Regions from separate parts of the Paenibacillus sp. J22P59 genome, predicted to be linked through region 1. Evidence: riboswitches for the same ligand, from Rfam matches in the RefSeq annotation. Region 1 holds a riboswitch; each other region holds the start of a gene.
What was found. A riboswitch is a leader RNA that binds a small molecule or an ion and turns the genes downstream of it on or off. The one in region 1 is predicted to bind cyclic di-AMP.

Region 1 (3,276 bases):
ATCCGAGCAATCTGAAGGGTCTCGCCTTCTCTGATCCTATCGCGGAAGCCCAGAAGATAGTGAAAGAACTGAATAAAAAAGTCGATGTCATTGTAGCCTTAGGCCATATTGGATTGGATGAATCGAGCTCGGTCACAAGCAGAGCTATTGCTGATAAGGTACCGGGGATTGATGTATTCATTGATGGGCATAGTCATAGCGTATTGAAGAGCGGACTTGCTGCGGGGAATGGTACACTGATTGCCAGCGCGGGTGAATACACGAAATTCGTGGGAGTAATCGATCTTTGGCTGGATAAGAGCAAGGTCGTAAAAAAAACAGCCCGACTCGTTGATCAGGCAACAGCCGCCAGCATTCCCGCGAGTACAGAAATGACCGCTCTCGTCACTTCTATCCTAAGTAAGCAAGAAACGATTCTTGCCCAAAAACTTAGTTCAACAGAAGTTAGGCTGGATGGAGATCGGGAGCGAGTACGTACGGGCGAAACGAATCTAGGCAATTTGCTGGCAGACTCGATGCGTGACAGCACAGAGGCCGATATCGCACTAATGAATGGCGGAGGGATTCGTACATCTATTAATAAAGGCAGCATTACAAAAGGCGATGTCCTTAATGTCCTGCCATTCGGCAATCACATCGTAGTCTTGCAAGTAACTGGGGCAATATTAAAAGCTGCATTAGAAAATGGCGTATCCGACTATCCGAAGGAGAACAGCGCTTTTCCGCATGTATCAGGCATGACCTTCAAGATCGACCAGACCAAGCGCAAGGGTGAACGCATTCACTCTGTTGAAATCAATGGAAAGCCTCTGCAATTGAATGGAAAATATGAGCTTGCAACGAACGATTTTCTCGCAGCTGGAGGAGATTTGTACACCATGTTCAGTAGTCTCCCTCAAGCAGGAAGATATGGAACGCTAGATGAAGTGCTGACTACTTATTTGGAAAAGAAAAAACTAATCAATTCTCAGATCGAAGGAAGAATTACGATAGCACAGGAAATCAAGCTATAGCCATCGGCACGATAGGCTTACTCAAAAGAGGCAGTTAACCTCCGTCAGGTCGTTAGCTGCCTCTTTTTCTATAACGTATAAAGGCATGATTCCTTCAACCATAATCCTCACTGCCGGGCAAATCATCGAACCAAGCGGCATCATCTGGGCAATCGAGCATCATAAATACACCTTCTCGGCCATCGGCAGCTGGGTAGTGCCTCAAATATGCCTTGCCGTTATCAATCGCTAATATCTCGATCTTACCAGAGGTATGGCTCATCGACAGCTTTACTCTCCGGCCAAGTCCCACAGTTTTTGCTTTTGCTTCTTCGACAAGGGTATAGGCCTCCTTGAGTGGAACTACACTATCGCGATCGCCCGTAATTGGTCGGTCTAAGTAGAAGAAATAGGAGGCTACACCTGCCCATAATAATTGGTCAAGCAGCTCCGCCAGCAGAACGGGATCATCATTAATTCCTTTTCTCAGCGAGGTCTGATTTACCAGAATGGCTCCTGCTTGATGCAGCTCCTTGAAGCCTCTTCTCGCTTCCTCTGTCATTTCTTCGGGGTGATTAATATGGGTGGTAACACAATTGCGGCTTGCTGTCGTGGAATTTGCGTGGTGGATAAGCTCAAGCAAATGCTCGGTTTCATCATACGAGCTGATTCTTTCATGTGGCTGCGGCATCCAAGCTCCTCCTTTAATAAGAATTTGCAGTGCACGCTTCGCCAGTGGGAGGGGGCCGAAAAAAACACAAAAAGACCCTTACGAGTAACTCGGTAAGGGTCATCATACATGAATGAAGATAAACCAATGACCCATCCACTGCCGACGAGGTTAGCTGACGGACTCGGGTAAGATGGTACCCTAAGATCATGCAGAATCACATAGATCCATTCGCCCCACAAACGTTGGTTCCCCCGCTTTCCGAATAAATCGGAAACTAAGCGTAATATTAGTTTACTGGTAAAGTTATTAATTTGTCAAATAATTCCGACAAAATAGGACTATTGTCCAATTAGCTTGAAATCATCATAGTGGAAGCCTGGGGCTACCACACAAGACACCAGAACGGGCTCATCGCCAAGCGGACGTGCCATTTGCCATTCTGTCGCAGGCACTAATGCTTGCGGCTGCTGGCCATTCTCTACATCTCCGCCAATAATAATTTCTTGTCTCACAGATGGCTGCTCCTTGGTTCCTCCAAGTGTAAGCATCAGCGGACTTCCAGAATGCCACATCCACAGCTCGTCCGAATAAACGGTATGCCAATCCGAGAACTCATCAGGATGAAGAAGAAAATAAATCGAGCTCGCCGCAAAACGCGGACCCGAATAAGGGGCTCCTAACACCTCTTGGGGAATAACAAAGGATGCCTTCCAAAGCTCTTTGTACCAACCGCCCTCCACATGCGGCTTCAAATCAAGTGCTTTTACCAATGGAGATAATTGCTGTACGCTCGTACTCAAGTAGGGTTGCTCCTCTCTCTATGTCAATCATCTCATCATTCTAAACCTAGGCTTCCCTCAGCGTCAATATGGTCCTAATGGAACATTCTTTTCCTTCCAATTCGCTCGCTTTTATGACATCTGTCCCATAATCCTTTATAATTAAACATATAATAAAAGAATGGAGGTGATACTATGACAAGAACATTACGGCAAATATCAGCGGCGCAGGTTCGATTATTCAAATTATTCATTATCAGCGCTTTGCTCCTATCCGCCGCATTGTTCTCCTACAAAGCAGAAGGTCCGCAAGAGCTGCATAATGAGGCGACAGTCATTGCTGGGATGACAGAAAGCCATGTACACGTGAAGAGCAGACACCATATGGTAGTCAAAATAATGACCTTTACAGATAAGCTCCTCGAGTCAATCGTTGTTACAACGCTTGCTGCAAGCCTCATTCGTACTGTGCCTTTATCCATTATCAGAGCCTTTATCCCGCAAAAAATCAAGGATTTATTTCTTATGCCCGTTAAATTCACGTCCAATTACATTCATGCCTAATTCGTTCTATTCATAACTCCCACTACACCTACCCATAAACACAACAATTGCATGAACAGGAGTTGGAAAAAATGAATATCAGAGAATCGGATTTACCGGGCATTGGACGTAAATATCAATTGCAGACAAGAGGTGGCGACAAGCTGGTCGTCGTCATTCATGACGACGGACGCCGTGAGCTGTACCACTTTGACTACAAAGATCCTGATGACAGCATATCTATGGTATCCATGGATGACGAGGAAGCTCGCCAATTAGCCGCTATCGT
Region 2 (3,276 bases), on a different contig from region 1:
AATGAGGCTGAGAATGATTCCCCGTTTGAACGTTGTGTTTTGGCGGTACAAGATGGCATAGATAATAGATAAGATGAGAGACATCACGCATAAGTGCAGCAAGGATACCATGGATAGAGCATCCGCCCATTTTTTCTGGGAAGCAATAAGGGCATCATAGCTCGCAGGCACTTTGAAGACAGGCTTAAAGACCGTGACGACGGGGCTGCTTGCCAATTGGTCGACGCCAACGGTCAGCTCCAGCTGAGCGTCGCCTTGCTTGTAGCCAGCAGGCTGGAAGACCACATACCCTTCATCGCTGACGTAACGTTCCTTCAATTCATTAAGCTGGAAGCCCTTACTGACAGCGAATTGCTCAGCAGTTGCAAGGAGCTCCTTCTCTGTAGCTAAGGGAGCCGTGTCAGCGTTGAACAGCTTCCAGCTTGTGACGCTTCCGTTGCTCATATGTACATAGACGAATACGCTGCTGCCATTCTCAAGATCAACCTGAGATTGGTAAGTATCGTTTGGATAGGTGCTGCCGAATTTTTTGTCATAGGCTTCGAGCATTTTCTCCTTGGAGAAATATCCGGTCGTCAGGCTGTCCGTCTGATAGATCGTATTGGCTTTCAGAGCCTTCTCGCCGAATTGCTGCGTCGCAAATTGAATTGCGATTTGCTCGGCTTTTTCGTTACTAATGACGTTGGAGGTTGTAGCATCCGTATTCAAATATTGCTGCGCAAGCGGTCCTACTTGTGTAATCAGGAAAATAACCGCACCGATAATTGCCGCCCATACGAATCGTTTCCAATCATGACGGGCAATGGAATCAACCATAGTTCACCTCAGAATAATTAATATATTTTTCTTGTACATCCATGTAACCATACCATATAAAAGGCTGTTTTATCCAATATTAGGTCCTTCAAATGGTAAGGGAATGTGAAGCAAGGAAGCGGAACAATCATAAAAGCGAGAAATAACGATGTGCACGACGCCTTGGATAGGCTGCTTGATGCAGTTGCCTGTTTTTGATCGAATTCAAGCTTATTTATCTGTTTTGCTTCCTTTATGTTCCCCATAGCTAGGGCTTATAATCGTTAACGTTAGTAGAACTTGAATCTTAAATTGAATAGCAACAGCCGAATTTCCGTTTGAAAACGGGGGAACCATAATGCTGTGGAATAGATCCGTCAGCAAGGGGTGAATTTTGGCGGCAAATAGGAGGTTTCTTCTATATACCGCTGAATAGGGCTGCCTGTCCAGGCCCGAATCCGTCAGCTAACCTCGTAGGCTGTATGGAACAGGACTCATCGCATATTAGCATTGGGCTTCCAGTGCTTTTTTTTATGCCCGAACTCTTGTTTACGAATCATTGAGGAGCCAGCAGGAAGATGTGGAAAAGGATTTGGAATGTGAAGAAATGGTCGCCGCCGCGCATATTTGTATCAGGTCTGGCCGTTATAATAGTGATTGGCGCTATATTATTGTCCATGCCATTCGCTACAAGTGGCAGCGATATGCCCAGGTTTATAGATGCGTTGTTCACGGCAACCTCTGCAGCATGTGTGACAGGGCTTGTCGTAGTGGATACAGGCACATACTTTACGACTGGTGGACAAATTGTTCTGCTTGGATTAATACAAGTGGGCGGTCTTGGATTCATGACGATGGGAACATTGATTTCGCTTGTGCTGCGTAAAAAAATATCGCTGCGAGAACGATTGCTCTTGCAAGAAGCGATGAACCAGACGAGTATGGAAGGCATCGTTCGTCTCATTCGCAAGGTTATTACTTATTCATTAACGATTGAGCTGGTCGGAGCGTTGCTATTCGCATCACGCTTCGCGGCTGATATGCCTTTAGGCAAAGCTTTGTATTTTGGTGTTTTCCATTCGATATCTTTATTTAATAATGCAGGCTTTGATATTTTCGGCAACTATAGGAGCCTGACGCTTTATGTGAATGATCCCGTTGTGAATATAACAGCTATGCTGCTTATTATTCTCGGGGGCATCGGGTTTATCGTGTTGTCTGATTTGCTGGAATACCGCAAGAACAAAAGGCTTTCCCTTCATAGCAAGGTCGTCTTATCTATGACGGCCGCTCTTATCGCTGTTGGGACTATTGTTATTTTTATCTTTGAATTCACGAATAACGCGACGCTTGGTTCCCTGAATTGGGGCGGCAAGCTGCTCGCCTCCTTCTTCCAATCTGTTACACCGAGAACGGCGGGAGCAAATACGCTTGATTATACGGAGCTTCGCCAAGCGACATTATTCTTCACTATTATATTGATGTTCATAGGGGCATCACCGGGCTCAACCGGGGGCGGAATTAAGACCACAACGTTCACGACGCTCATTGGTGCCGTCGTCGCGATGGCCAAAGGCAAGGAGGATATCGTCTTTTTCCGGCAGCGCCTAGCCAAGGAGCGCGTTATGAAAGCATTGACGATTACGATGCTGTCGCTTGGCTTCGTCTTGTTCGTCACAATGCTGCTGGCGACAACGGAGGATCAGCAGTTTCTAAAAATATTGTTCGAGACGACATCGGCCTTCGGTACAGTCGGCTTGTCGATGGGATTGACTCCAGAGCTTACGGACATCGGCAAAGTCCTTATTATGGTGACGATGTTTGCTGGCAGGCTGGGGCCTTTGACGCTTGCTTATGCGCTCGGCAAGAAGACAGATAGAGAGCTTTACCGATATCCTGAAGGCAAAATTACGATTGGTTAGGGGAACAGGGAGAGAAAATGAAAAATCATCAATTTGTTATCGTAGGTCTAGGGAGATTCGGATCAAGCCTTGGGAGAGAGCTGATCGAGCTGGGGCATGAGGTGCTCGGCATAGATAAGGACGAAGAAGCTGTCCAAGAGATGAGCAATATTCTTACTTATGCGGTGTCGGCTGATTGTACAGATGAAGAAACGCTGCGCTCACTCGGCGTAAGGAATTTCGACTGCGGCGTTGTGGCAATCGGAGACGATATTCAAGCGAGCATATTAACGACTATATTGTTGAAGGACCTGGGTGTGAAAAAGGTTGTGGCCAAAGCGATGGATGAGCTTCATGGCCGCGTATTAGAGAAAATAGGCGTGGATCGCATCGTCTATCCTGAGCGGGACATGGGCATTCGTGTCGCTCATCAGCTCGTCTCTCCGAACCTGCTCGATTATATCGAGCTGTCCAAGGAATATACAATTGCTGAGCTTTCTGTGCCGAAGTGCCTCAACGGCAAAACGCTCCATGAACTGAATCCAAGAGCAAGATTCGGCTGCAGTATCGTTGCAATCAA
Region 3 (3,276 bases), on a different contig from region 1:
CTGCAATAACTGCGATGCTGCTAAGCTGGCTTAGCTATAGGCTCTGGTTTACTAAAGACCTAAGGCTTCCACATAACGAATCAATGAGCAAAAAGAAACCCTGAAGACGGTATTCGTCCATTTCAGGGTTTCTCTTCTGTTAGCTGGTTGGTGTCTAGAACAAAGATAAGTAGAAGGTAGAATGTCGCAATAATAGCTGTGTACAGCAAAGATCAGCAGTAACGTTAGTAACGGAATCCGCGAATAAACGTTGGAGCTGGTTAGGATCGTCAGGAGTTGTGGACCACAGGAATGGAATTGTGCTGATGCTGCCGATATAGTGGGATAAAGCAGCACTCCAAGCGCTCCAATCGGCGGGCAGGTCTGTTACTTGGAGGAATAGTTCGCTTCGTCCAAAGCCCTGATTTGTCGTTATACGCATACAAATTTTATAGCCTGTGTCTCCTGTAATAGCTGGTTCCGGGATAATAAAAAGCTCAATTCTTTTTACGATTAGTTCAGGGGGAAGCTCGGCATTAGGTAATGGATCGGCACCTTGTACAATAATCATCTTAATCTCTCCTCGTATTCGCTTACGGAGTTAGCTGACGGATTCGGGATAGAGAGCTCCCTACAGGCATAATGCAGACCCGATTCACCCCTTGCGTTCATAATAACCGTTAATAGGTTCATAATACACGCGATGGTTCCCCCGCTTCTTAGCAAGAATTCAGCGATTGCAGATTAGCCTTTTTCGGCTTGGCGTCTATGTTATACTCGGTACCGTTTTTTGTAAAACGAAGCTTTTCTGTTTAAAGCCTTATTCCTGTCAAAAGTAAATAGCAAGACTGATTTAGGCTATATAATCATGGTTTTTCACGAAAATACTCTCTTATGCTCGGCTATTAAGATACAAGCGATAATAGGTCTGAATTTCATGCAGGCGAGAGCGGATGCCACTTCGTATAAATTTCGTAAACTGAAGAAATAGAGAGATATACGTTGATTGGTGAAGATGGAGTGGATTGAAAGCGCTATTCTTAAGTCTTTATCCTTGTTTTTCGGTCTATTCGGTTCCTGCCATCGCTTTACACAATAGGAAGGCAGGGAGTATGATTCGATTCAGAGTTATAAAAAAGTTTCCAGAACTGTATCGCTGAGTTTCCGTTGACAAGACGGGAAACGGGGGAACCAAGCAATTGCGGGATCTTCTTCAACAAGAGACCCGCTGTGCATTCGCGTCATTGCGCTATTCGATGTGAGAGTCGGATCGCAATGACGCAGGGGTGAATCTTTGGCCGAAGGCATTCGGTTACAAAGTAGGGCGACTCTCACCGCCCGAATCCGACAGCTAACCTCGTAAGCGTAGATCGAGAGAGGGATGATGAAGCTTGTGATCGATTAATTCGACCACAGCGGCATAAGCCTCTGTGGTTTTTTGCGGCCCAAAATGGAAAATGCAGCTGTTGCCGCACAGCAAGTACAATTGAAACGCTGAGTCCCGCATGACGGGAACGGGGGAACCAACGAGCAATAACGGCAATCAGAATGCCGCAAATGCTCATGGGGTGAATCGCGAGGCTTTGCAGCCAAGCGTAGGGCGACTCTCAAGCCCGAATCCGACAGCTAACCTCGTAAGCGTATTTTGAGAGAGGCGACAATCGTCGCGAGCCGACCCTTCATGGAATGTTCTTTCTCCATGACCGAAGAAGCCGCGGGAGAGCACCTCTGCTCCCGTAGGCTTCTTTTTTGTTGTCTTTTTCTCCTGCTATATGGGTTTACAGGAGGAAAATGAGATGGAACAAGAGCATATTCTCGTAGCTGGCATGAACGAAGCTACGCTTTCTTTTATCCGACAGCTTATGTTTAAGCAGCTGCCTTTTATCGTGCTAACGAATAACAAGCAGGAGGAGCTACGCTTCAAACGAGCAGGCGTTATGAGCGTTATTCGGCTCAATACGAATGATCGCAGCAGTTGGGAGCTGCCATCAGCTGCGATAGCGGAGGTATTCATTTTCGAGAGCAGCCTGGCGTTAAGTTGCAGATACGTTCAATGCTGCAGGCAATGGACCTCCAAGCCGCTATATATCATTACACAAAATTGGAACCCACGAGCCATATACAAAGGGCTGGGTGCGAACCACATTATTTATACACGAGCGTCGGAGGTTGGATTTTTGTTGCGTGATCGGGAGCCGGAGCATCATTCGGCTGAGTGATTAGAGCAGGAAGAAGCCTGCAACCCATCCCTAGGAGGAATGAAAAATGCTGGACATATATATGGCGGGAATCGTTATCGTTTTAACTCTGCTCATGATTGGATTAGGCCGGTGGGCATCCACAACGATAGAAGAGGGAAGTGAATCCAAATGATATGGGCGTTAGTCATCCTAATAGCAGCTTTGTTCGTCTACTTAACTTATGTGCTCATTCATCCAGAAAAGTTCTAGTGCTTATACCTAAGGAGGAATTCCATTGACGATGTTCGCATTTTTATCCATCGCATTTACTTTAATGCTGGCGCTGCTGCTAGCCAAGCCGACAGGCTTGTACGTAGCGAAGGTATTTCAATATGACAAGACAAGATTGGACAACATATTTGCTCCTGTTGAGAGGCTGATATTCTCTGCTTCAGGCATACGCCGGGATAATCAGACTTGGAAGCAATATGCAGCCGCTGTTGTGATTTCGAATGCGGTTATGATTGGTATCGTGTATTTGATCTTCCGTACGCAAGCCTGGCTGCCTTTGAATCCAAGCGGCATTGCCAATATGGAACCAACACTTGCCTTCAATACGGCAATCAGTTTCATGGCTAATACGAACTTGCAGCATTACAGCGGGGAGAGCGGGTTATCATATCTATCTCAAATGATCGCAATCGTGTTCATGATGTTTACCTCTCCTGCGACTGGTCTTGCGATCGTTATCGCTTTTATAAGAGGGCTTGCAGGAAAGCCGCTGGGCAACTTCTTCGTCGACATGGTGCGGGGGATTACGCGGATCTTTCTTCCCATTGCATTTGTTGCTGCCCTGCTGTTCATCGCGCTTGGCACGCCGCAGACGCTGGAGCCTACAGTTACAGCGACTACCCTGGAAGGGGCATCGCAGGACATTGCTCGCGGACCGGTAGCTTCTTTCTTAGCAATCAAGGAGCTTGGCAATAACGGCGGCGGATTTTTTGGCGTCAACTCGGCTCATCCTTTTGAGAATACCGGCGGCTTAAGCAATTTGCTCCAAATGCTGCTTATGCTGCTGCTAACGACTGCACTGCCCTTCACTTATGGAAAAATGGTC

Region 2: another riboswitch for cyclic di-AMP. It lies ahead of AC50YO_RS04540 (TrkH family potassium uptake protein); the one in region 1 lies ahead of AC50YO_RS11830 (hypothetical protein).
Region 3: another riboswitch for cyclic di-AMP. It lies ahead of AC50YO_RS17820 (hypothetical protein); the one in region 1 lies ahead of AC50YO_RS11830 (hypothetical protein).

Annotation. Positions count from the first base shown of each region.
Region 1 is NZ_JBXENX010000006.1:72,190-75,465, reverse strand. It holds gene AC50YO_RS11835 (bifunctional metallophosphatase/5'-nucleotidase) at 1-1,013, shown strand, start outside; gene AC50YO_RS11830 (hypothetical protein) at 1,108-1,683, opposite strand; cyclic di-AMP (ydaO/yuaA leader) riboswitch at 1,808-1,956, opposite strand; gene AC50YO_RS11825 (cupin domain-containing protein) at 2,004-2,465, opposite strand; gene AC50YO_RS11820 (hypothetical protein) at 2,640-3,008, shown strand; gene AC50YO_RS11815 (cation:proton antiporter regulatory subunit) at 3,080-3,276, shown strand, end outside.
Region 2 is NZ_JBXENX010000002.1:282,156-285,431, reverse strand. It holds gene AC50YO_RS04545 (CPBP family intramembrane glutamic endopeptidase) at 1-816, opposite strand, end outside; cyclic di-AMP (ydaO/yuaA leader) riboswitch at 1,110-1,290, shown strand; gene AC50YO_RS04540 (TrkH family potassium uptake protein) at 1,374-2,717, shown strand; gene AC50YO_RS04535 (potassium channel family protein) at 2,735-3,276, shown strand, end outside.
Region 3 is NZ_JBXENX010000009.1:313,856-317,131, reverse strand. It holds gene AC50YO_RS17830 (ABC transporter permease) at 1-104, shown strand, start outside; gene AC50YO_RS17825 (hypothetical protein) at 155-550, opposite strand; cyclic di-AMP (ydaO/yuaA leader) riboswitch at 555-725, opposite strand; cyclic di-AMP (ydaO/yuaA leader) riboswitch at 1,124-1,361, shown strand; cyclic di-AMP (ydaO/yuaA leader) riboswitch at 1,462-1,636, shown strand; gene AC50YO_RS17820 (hypothetical protein) at 1,776-2,198, shown strand; gene kdpF (K(+)-transporting ATPase subunit F) at 2,349-2,429, shown strand; gene kdpA (potassium-transporting ATPase subunit KdpA) at 2,461-3,276, shown strand, end outside.